Regions from separate parts of the Pseudomonas palleroniana genome, predicted to be linked through region 2. Evidence: predicted binding sites of a transcription regulator. Region 2 holds the regulator's gene; each other region holds the start of a gene.
The links. Region 2 encodes FliA, which starts transcription of late flagellar genes. Its sites were predicted from a motif close to CTAAAGTTTNNNNNNNNNNNGCCGNTAA; they were not measured.
Positions count from the first base shown of each region.

Region 1: MJP36_RS11760 (methyl-accepting chemotaxis protein) is a predicted target of FliA. The motif match lies at 1,489-1,516, and genes of this name have one in related genera.
Region 3: MJP36_RS28275 (methyl-accepting chemotaxis protein) is a predicted target of FliA. The motif match lies at 1,118-1,145, and genes of this name have one in related genera.

Region 1 is NZ_CP092411.1:2,566,989-2,570,261, forward strand. Features, by position in the region: gene MJP36_RS11755 (response regulator) at 1-219, opposite strand, end outside; gene MJP36_RS11760 (methyl-accepting chemotaxis protein) at 229-1,443, opposite strand; gene MJP36_RS11765 (hypothetical protein) at 1,556-1,936, opposite strand; gene MJP36_RS11770 (hypothetical protein) at 1,917-2,090, opposite strand; gene MJP36_RS11775 (response regulator transcription factor) at 2,226-2,900, shown strand; gene MJP36_RS11780 (sensor histidine kinase) at 2,893-3,273, shown strand, end outside.
Region 2 is NZ_CP092411.1:2,417,369-2,420,641, forward strand. Features, by position in the region: gene flhF (flagellar biosynthesis GTPase FlhF) at 1-287, shown strand, start outside; gene fleN (flagellar synthesis regulator FleN) at 393-1,226, shown strand; gene fliA (RNA polymerase sigma factor FliA) at 1,223-1,963, shown strand; gene MJP36_RS11135 (chemotaxis response regulator CheY) at 2,132-2,506, shown strand; gene MJP36_RS11140 (protein phosphatase CheZ) at 2,526-3,273, shown strand, end outside.
Region 3 is NZ_CP092411.1:1,745,652-1,748,924, reverse strand. Features, by position in the region: gene MJP36_RS07930 (biliverdin-producing heme oxygenase) at 1-580, shown strand, start outside; gene MJP36_RS07925 (YbaN family protein) at 676-1,077, shown strand; gene MJP36_RS28275 (methyl-accepting chemotaxis protein) at 1,217-3,273, shown strand, end outside.

The DNA of each region.
Region 1 (3,273 bases), 150 kb from region 2:
GCTGGCCAGCTTCTTGACTTCCTTTACAAAGGTGATGCCGTCCATATTGGGCATGTTCACGTCACTGATGATCAGGTGCACCTTCTGCCCGTTGAGCTTGCCCAGGGCATCCTTGCCATCGCAGGCCTCGATCACATCGTAGCCGGCACTTTTCAAGGCAATGCCGACCACTTGTCGCACGCTGCTCGAGTCATCGACCACCAATACATTCTTCGCCATGCTGTGCTCCTAGAAAAAAGTGATGTCTTGTGAACTCTGCTGCGCCGCGGTATCGCCATGATGGTTACGCCGCTGCTCGTCGGTGGCATAGGTGGCCTCCATGCGCGCCAGCCACTGGCGGGCATCGACGGCTGCCAGTTGGTCGGGCGTCTGGTTGGCCTGGAGCAGGTGCTCATGCAGGGCGTGCATGTTGTCGCGTACATGGCTGAGGATCTGGCTGACCCGGTCCTGGAATTGCAGGTTGACCAGCACCTCGGTCATTTCGTCACGGATGCCGTAGCTTTCCTGCTTGAGCAGGTCGGCGGAATCGGCCAGGCGCCCGGTGATGCTCTGGAAGCGTTCGAGCACCTGCTGGATGCTCTGCTCGGACGCGGCGACGGAGTGGCTGTCCTGGTCGGCGCTGGTGGAGGCCACCTGCACCAGTTGGGTGATGGCGTTGTTAATGATGTCGACTTTGGCCGACATCTGCTGGCCGGTCTCGCTGGATTTACTCGACAGGCTGCGCACCGCATCCGCAACCACGGCAAACCCGCGCCCGGCTTCACCGGCACGCGCCGCCTCGATCGCGGCATTGAGGGCCAGCAGGTTGGTTTGTGCCGCAATCGCCGCCACGTCGGCGGCCATGGTGCGCAGTTCGCCGGTATAGGCGGTGAGGCTGCGCACCTGGGAGAGGGTCTGGTCTCGGCTCGATTGAGCGGCCTTGAGCGAGTCGATCACCTGGCTCAGTTCGCTGTCACTGCGCGCCAGCACCTTGAGCGCGCCGTCGGCAGCCTGCCCATCGAGTTCCCCGGCGGCTTGCTGGGAGGCCTGCACGGTGTCCTGCAGGCGCGTGGAAATACCGGTGAAACGGTTGGCGAGGCTGACGATGGCGTCTTCGGTCTGCAAGCGCGAGCTTTCCACTTGCTTGGCCCAGATGGGCATGGCGCCCAGCAACACCTCGTCGAGTTGGGCGCGCACGGCCATGCCGTGGTGTGTCGCGTCTGCATCTGCCGGGTTTGCGTTGGCCTGCGCAATCGCTCGCAGCACCAGGTCACGCTGCGAACGGGTGCTCCAGGCGCATGCACCAAGACCGATCAGCAGCAGTACGGCACAGGCCGCCAGATTGGCCGGCGAGGCTGATTGCAGGAGTGTCCATGCGATGGCAGGGATGACCGGGATTAACGCAAACCAGCGAAAAGGCAAGGGAACGGGGGGTAAAGTACGGCCGGATTGACGCTGAGTCATGAGTTCGGTCCTTGAACAGTGTTGCAGATGTGAACGACATAAAGTCTATCTGTCCCCGGCGCCTTAACTTTAGATGGGGTACATACCTTCCGTCCGGTTTGTGACCGGTGTGTTACCGGGCGTCGGTAGGAGGGTTGCCCCATCTCTTGAGAATCCGCGGCTCTTCAACCGTAGGCAGGAGGTACTCGAGCCACCCGGTACGGTGTGAGCCTGGCAGGCCCTGCGCCTCGTCGGCACCCGCCGATTCACCTTCATCGCAGCTATAACACTTGTCACTGCTGCGTCTGCCATCAGCATAGACAATAAAGCCGCCGCGGCCTTCATGGCACTCGTGCAGATACACCGGCGACAGCTCTCGTTGCTGATCAACATACGCATTCACGCGAGTGATATAGATCCCCATCGACAACGACACGCAAACAATCAGCACTACGCACAATACCAACTGATAGGTATAGCTGATGTTTACGTGATCAGGACGCACTGACGACATAAAACGACCCTGTTCGCTCAACGTTCTGACCCACCAGAAACCAGCTACTGCCTCCCATGCGGATCAACTGAGCTTTCGGTGCGAGGAGGCCGGCCATCAGGGCGGAGAAAATCAACACCAGCAGGGCACCGATGATCATCGAAGACAGGTTCATGGCTGTGATGCTCTGGATAAGAAGAGCCTCAGCTTAAGCAGGGGAGGGTTAACATCAGGTAAACATCATTCGAAGGCCGGCCGGCTTCCGTTATCCTTCAAGCCTCTGCGCACTACCTGTCCGAGGCTTTTTACTGTGCATATTCACCTGCTGCTGGTCGAGGACAACCTGGACCTGGCCACCACCGTCATCGAGTATCTGGCGTTCAGCGGTATCGTCTGTGACCACGCCAGTAATGGCCAGGCCGGACTTAATCTGGCTCTCAACCAACATTACGACGTCATTCTCCTGGACATCATGCTGCCGCGACTGGATGGCCAGCAGTTATGTGAACGACTGCGCCAACAAGGCGTGCAGACGCCGATCCTGATGCTGACTTCGCTGGATGCGTTGTCGGACAAGCTCGCAAGTTTTGCCGCTGGAGCCGATGACTATCTGGTCAAGCCCTTCGAGCTGGCCGAGCTGGTGGCCAGGATTCGCGCATTGAGCATGCGCCGCAGCGGTCAGACCAGCCGCCTGCAGGTGGATGATTTGGTGATGGAGCTGTCCACCCGTAAGGTCAGTCGCGCAGGACAGGAACTGCATTTGTCGCCGATCTGCTGGGCCTTGTTGGAGCATCTGATGCGCGCCAGTCCTGAACCCGTTCCCCGAGAGCGCCTGGAAGCAAAAGTCTGGGGCGATGAGCCACCGGACAGTAATACGCTCAAAGTGCACCTGCATCGGCTACGCAAGACGGTCGACAAACCCTTTGACCGGCCGTTGATCCATACCCTTGCCGGGGTCGGTATTCAGGTAAAACCCTATGCGTAATGGGTTGAGCCTGAAGTGGGTGATCAGCGGGAGTTTCCTGTTACTGATTGCGGTGGTGTTGCTGATCTACAGCCACCTGCTGCCTGTATTCACCGTGCGCGGCTTGCTCTACACCGCCAGCTCGATGATGGAAGAAGAAGCCCAATATTTTATCCGGCACTACAAGAAAGATCCGAGCACGCCACCTCCGCACAATTACTTCTATACCGGCGTCATCGGCAAGGAGGCTTTGCCGCAGAACGTCCGCCAGATGCTGGATAGCCCGCCGAGCCTGTCCTTCGGCGCGGTCCACATCTTCGGCGATCTTTACTCCGATGATGACGATGCCCCCTTCCAGATCATCCTCGAGCAGCCCCTGGGGGACGGTAAAACC
Region 2 (3,273 bases):
CCGCTGCGTACCACAGCTACAAACGTTGCGGCCTGGCGGGTTGCATCCTCACCAAACTAGACGAAACTGCAAACTTGGGTGAGGTGTTGAGCCTGGCTATCGGTCATGAATTACCGGTTGCCTACCTGACCGATGGCCCGCGGATTCCAGATGATTTGCATCTGCCGCGTCGTCATCAGTTGGTCAGCCGTGCTGTCAGCGTGCAAATGCAAGAAGAGCCTAGCGAGGAAGCGATGGCTGATATGTTCGCCGACCTTTACCACAACCCGGCAAAACGGGTGGGGTGAGGCAGGATGAGCACTGTGAAATGTATCTACATTGATGGTCTGCAAGCGATTCACGCGACCAAGCCGTGTAGCCTGCGTCTAAGCAAGACAAGGTAAAGAAATAAAATGGGCAGCATGCATCCTGTACAGGTGATCGCGGTGACCGGCGGCAAAGGTGGCGTCGGGAAAACTAACGTGTCGGTGAATTTGTCCCTGGCCCTGGCAGAACTTGGCCGTCGCGTCATGCTGCTGGATGCTGACCTGGGCCTGGCGAACGTGGACGTTCTGCTGGGGCTGACACCCAAACACACCCTCGCCGATGTGATCGAGGGCCGTTGCGAGCTGCGCGATGTGCTGCTGCAAGGCCCCGGAGGCATTCGTATCGTGCCTGCCGCCTCGGGCACCCAGAGCATGGTGCACCTGAGCCCGGCGCAGCACGCCGGCCTGATCCAGGCGTTCAGCGATATCGGCGACAACCTCGATGTGCTGGTGATCGACACCGCCGCCGGGATCGGCGAATCCGTGGTCAGCTTCGTGCGCGCCGCGCAGGAAGTATTGCTGGTGGTCTGCGACGAACCCACCTCGATCACCGACGCCTATGCTCTGATCAAACTGCTTAACCGTGACTACGGCATGAACCGCTTCCGCGTGCTGGCCAACATGGCCCAAAGCCCGCAGGAAGGCCGGAATCTGTTCGCCAAGTTGACCAAGGTCACGGACCGTTTTCTCGATGTCGCCTTACAATACGTTGGCGCAGTTCCCTATGACGAGTGTGTGCGCAAGGCCGTGCAAAAGCAGCGTGCGGTCTATGAAGCGTTCCCTCGTTCCAAATGCGCGTTGGCGTTCAAGGCTATTGCCCAGAAGGTCGATACCTGGCCGTTGCCTGCCAACCCGCGGGGGCATCTGGAGTTTTTCGTCGAGCGATTGGTGCATCAGACGAGCGCAGGACCGGTGCTATGACAGCCAGCGGCTATAACCTTTACAAGAAATCGGCACGTGACAGCCAGGGCGAATTGATCGAGCGTTATGCGCCCTTGGTCAAGCGCATTGCCTACCACTTGCTGGCGCGCCTGCCGGCCAGTGTGCAGGTGGAAGACCTGATCCAGGCCGGCATGATCGGCTTGCTCGAAGTGTCGACCAAATATGACGCGAGCAAGGGTGCGAGTTTCGAGACGTATGCGGGTATCCGTATCCGTGGCGCGATGCTCGATGAGGTCCGTAAAGGGGATTGGGCGCCGCGTTCGGTACACCGCAACACGCGAATGGTCAGTGATGCCATTCGCGCAATTGAAGCAAAAACCGGTCGTGACGCTAAAGATCATGAAGTTGCGGCCGAACTCCAATTGAGTCTCGATGATTATTACGGGATTTTGAACGATACCTTGGGCAGCCGCCTGTTCAGTTTCGACGACCTGTTGCAGGACGGCGAACACGAAGGGCTGCACGAGGACGGCGCGAGTGCACATCTCGAACCGTCGCGTGACCTGGAAGATGAGCGTTTCCAGAGGGCGTTGGCGGACGCGATTGCCAATTTGCCGGAGCGTGAGCGACTGGTGTTGGCGCTGTACTACGACGAAGAGCTGAACCTCAAGGAAATCGGTGAGGTCCTGGGGGTCAGCGAATCGCGTGTCAGCCAGCTGCATAGCCAGTGCGCAGCCCGCTTGCGGGGGCGGTTGGGGGAGTGGCGCGCGCGCTGACAGGCAGTGTGGGGACACTGTAGACGCGCCGCGAAAGTCGAAGGCTTTTGCGGGGTCGTGCCGTGGTGCCCTGGGCAGTCCTTTGTTGTGTAACGCCTGTTGATTGAAATGGCGCGTCCAGGTGCTGGGCGCGTTTAAGACTGCTTGGAGGTCGAATTGGACAAGAACATGAAAATCCTCATCGTTGATGACTTCTCAACGATGCGGCGGATCATAAAAAATCTGTTGCGTGACCTTGGGTTCACCAACACGGTCGAGGCGGATGACGGCCTTACGGCGATCCCGATCCTCAACAGTGGGAGCATCGACTTTCTGGTAACGGACTGGAACATGCCGGGCATGACCGGTATCGACTTGTTGCGCCACGTGCGCGCCGACGAAAAATTGCGCAGCCTTCCCGTGTTGATGGTGACCGCCGAAGCCAAGCGTGAACAGATCATCGAAGCCGCCCAGGCCGGGGTCAACGGTTACGTGGTCAAGCCATTCACTGCACAGGCGTTGAAAGAGAAGATCGAAAAAATCTTCGAGCGCATCCACGGCTAACGCCATCGCAGGGGGAGCTATGGAGCATACAGAATCATCACAGAAAGACTTTGAGTCGACTCTGAAAAAACATGCCCACCAGTTGGTCGAAAGCCTGGAAAAAGGTCAGTTCGGCGACGCGGTGCAGTTGATCCATGAGCTCAATCAGACGCGTGACCGCGGCCTGTATCAGGAAGTGGGCAAGCTGACACGTGAGCTGCACAGTGCGATCGTCAATTTTCAGATTGACCCGCACATGCCCCAGGCCGAAGAAATTTCGCAAATCACCGATGCCACCGAACGCTTGTCCTATGTGGTCAGGCTGACTGAGGCGGCGGCCAACCGCACTATGGACCTGGTGGAAAACGCCACGCCGCTGGTCAACGGCATGGCCAACGAAGCCCAGGCCCTCAGCGTTGACTGGGGCCGCTTCATGCGTCGCGAAGTGGGCGCCGAAGAGTTTCGTGAATTGGCGCGTCGGGTTGAAGGTTTCCTGTCGCGCAGTGAGCAGGACAACCGTACGGTTTCCAGCAACCTCAACGACATTTTGCTGGCCCAGGATTACCAGGACCTCACCGGTCAAGTGATCAAGCGTGTGACCCAGTTGGTCACCGAAGTGGAAAGCAACCTGCTCAAATTGGTGCTGATGGCCGGCCAGGTCGACCGCTTTGCCGGTATCGAACATGACCGCGCAGCGATCCTTTCGGAAAAAGATCCACAAAAACATCTCGCCAAGGGTGAAGGTCCGCAGATTCATGCCGATAAACGTGAAGACGTCGTATCCGGTC
Region 3 (3,273 bases), 670 kb from region 2:
AAGCCTGCGCTCCCAGCGCCTGAACCAGATCACCCACGCCCCACATGCCCAGCTCGACACGCTGGTCAAAGCCCACGCGCCATTCGAAACCCAGGCCAACTTCGCCCGTTTCGTAGTGGCGCAATACCTGTTCCAGTCGGAATTGGTGGCCCTGTACAACGACCCGCAACTGATCGAGATCTTCCCGGACCTGGCCGAGCGCTGCCGTGCCGAAGCCGCCAGGCTGGACTTGGGCGACCTGGACACCGACGTGCCGGCACCGGTCGCAGGCGCAGTGAAGAACCCCAGCAAAGCCCAAGCCCTGGGCTGGCTGTTCGTGTCGGAAGGCTCCAAGCTGGGAGCCGCGTTCCTTATCAAGCGCGCCGTGGGCCTGGGCCTGAGTGAAACCTTCGGTGCCCGTCACCTGGGTGAACCGGCCGGTGGCCGCGCCGAAGGCTGGAAGCGCTTTACCCGCACCCTCGACGGCCTGGAATTGAACGCCGAAGAAGAGGCTGCGGCAGAAAAAGGTGCAATCGATGCATTCGTGCGCTTCACCGTGCTGCTGGAACAGGCGTACGCTAGCGCCCCCGAACTGGCCTGACGCCTGAATTGAAATGCCATCAACCTGTGGGAGGGGCTTGCTCCCTCCCACAGCTAGATCTCATTGCTCCCTGATTTTCTGTGACCATCACATCCATGACCGGCAAAACCCAATCCCCCTCGAAAATCGCCCGGATCCTGTTCGGCCTGCTGGCCTACGTCAGCCTGGGCATCGGGTTGGTGGCGATTGTCATACCGGGTTTGCCCACCACCGAATTCATCCTGCTCGCCGCCTGGGCCGCCACCAAAAGCTCGCCACGCCTCAGCGCCTGGCTGGAAAACCACCGGCTGTTCGGGCCGATCCTATTCAACTGGCGCAATGGCAAGATCATCGCGCGTCGCGCCAAAGTCAGCGCCACGGTGAGCATGCTGTTGTGTGCGGGCCTGATGCTGGTGATGCTCGATCACGGCTGGCCGATCTACCTGGCGATTGCCGGAATGACCCTGGGCAACTTATGGATCTGGTCGCGTCCGGAACGCCTCGCAACCCCCGTCTAACGCTGCGTGTAGGGTTTTTCCTACCACTCATCGCCTCCGCCTCATGAATCATCCGACTGCGCCGATGCTCCGGATATAGCGCCGAATGGATTTGGCTTGCCTTGCTTGCATTCCAACACATTCATTCACGAGTGAACCTATGTTCGACACCCTCTCCATTCGCTTGAAAATCGTGCTGCTGTCCGGCCTGTGTCTGTTGGGGGTGATCGCGCTGGTCGTGAGCCTCAACCTCTATAACACCCATCAAAACGACCAATTAGTCAGCGACTCAAGCTCGCGCATGCTCACCTCCAGCGTGGAGCAGTTGCTGCAAGCCAAGGCCGGCGAACAAGCCGCGCAATTGCAGAAAACCTTCAGCGACAGCCTGGTGGCCATTACCGCACTGGCTGACCAGATCAAGGACCTGCGCAACACCGGCGCCAAGCGCGGGCTGGAGGCTGGGGCATTGCGTGAAGAACTCAATCAGAGCCTGAAGACGGCCTTTGAGCGCAACCGTGGCGTGTTGGGTGTCTGGCTCTCGTTCGAACCCAATGCCCTGGATGGCAAAGACAGCGAGTTCATCGATGACAAGGCGCGGGTGTCCAACGAAAAAGGGCGTTTCTCCAGCTATTGGAGCCGCGCCGGCGGTGAAGGCTTGAACACCATCATGGTCGAAGAGGATCTGACCAAGACCACCCTCAACCTCAGTGGCATCCCCTACAACAGCTGGTACACCTGCCCACGAGACAGCCGCAACACCTGCCTGCTTGACCCCTACGAGGACACCGTGGCCGGTAAGCCGGTGCTGATGACCACCATTTCCCTGCCGCTGATCGTGGACGGCAAAGTCATCGGCGTGATCGGCGTCGACATCGCCCTCAACGCCTTGCAAGCCAACACCGACGCCGCGCAGAAAAGCCTGTTCAACGGCGCGGCGCACCTGGAATACCTCTCCAGCACCGGTTTGATCGCAGCCTACAGCGGTGAACCCGCCAAGGTCGGCAAGAACCTGATCGATACCCTGGGTGCGGAAGGCAAGGAGATCGTGCAACTGCTGGCCACCGGCAACCCAATGATCCGCGAACAGGACGACACGATTCGCGCCGTCTACCCGTTCAAACCGATTGCCGACGCCAAGAACTGGGGCGTACTCATCAAACTGCCCAAGAGCGTGATGCTCGCCGATAACATCAAACTGCAAGCGGTACTCGACGAAGCCCAGGCCAGCAGCCTGATCAAGACCTTACTGATCGCCGCCGCCGCCGCGCTGCTGGGCCTGCTGCTGATCTGGCTGACCGCCACCGGCGTCACCCGCCCGATCAACAACGTGGCAGCCATGCTCAAGGATATCGCCAGCGGCGAGGGTGACCTGACCCAGCGCCTGGCGTACGCCAAGAAAGATGAACTGGGCGAACTGGCGAACTGGTTCAACCGCTTCCTCGACAAGCTGCAACCGACCATCGCGCAGATCAAGCAAAGCATCGCCGAAGCCCGTGGTACGGCAGATCAGTCATCCGAGATTGCCCGCCAGACCAGCGAAGGCATGCAAGTGCAGTTCCGCGAAATCGACCAGGTGGCGACGGCGTCCAACGAAATGAGCGCCACCGCCCACGATGTAGCCAACAGTGCCTCCAGTGCCGCCAATGCCGCACGCGGGGCTGACCAGTCGGCGCGTGAAGGCATGTCGATCATCGAGCAGAGCACCCGCGACATCACCACACTCGCCGAAGAGGTCAGCAAGGCGGTGTCTGAAGTGGAAGCCCTGGCGGTGAACAGCGAGCAGATCGGTTCGGTGCTCGAAGTGATCCGCAGCATCGCCGAACAGACCAATCTGCTGGCGCTCAACGCCGCCATCGAAGCGGCGCGGGCCGGGGAAAGCGGCCGTGGTTTTGCGGTGGTGGCCGACGAAGTGCGCAACCTGGCTAAACGCACCCAAGACTCGGTAGAGGAAATCCGCCAGGTGATCGAGCGCATCCAGAGTGGCACCCGTGGCGTGGTGGCGACCATGCATTCCAGCCAGCACCAGGCCCAGAGCAACGCCGGGCAGATCCATCAAGCCGTGCAGGCACTGGGCAAGATCAGCGATGCGGTGACGGTGATCAGCGACATGAACCTGCAGATCGCCAGCGCCGCCGAAGAGCAGAGCGCGGTGGCCGAAGAGGTCAATCGCAACGTCTCGGCGATCCGCACCGTGACTGAAGCTCTCACCGGCCAGGC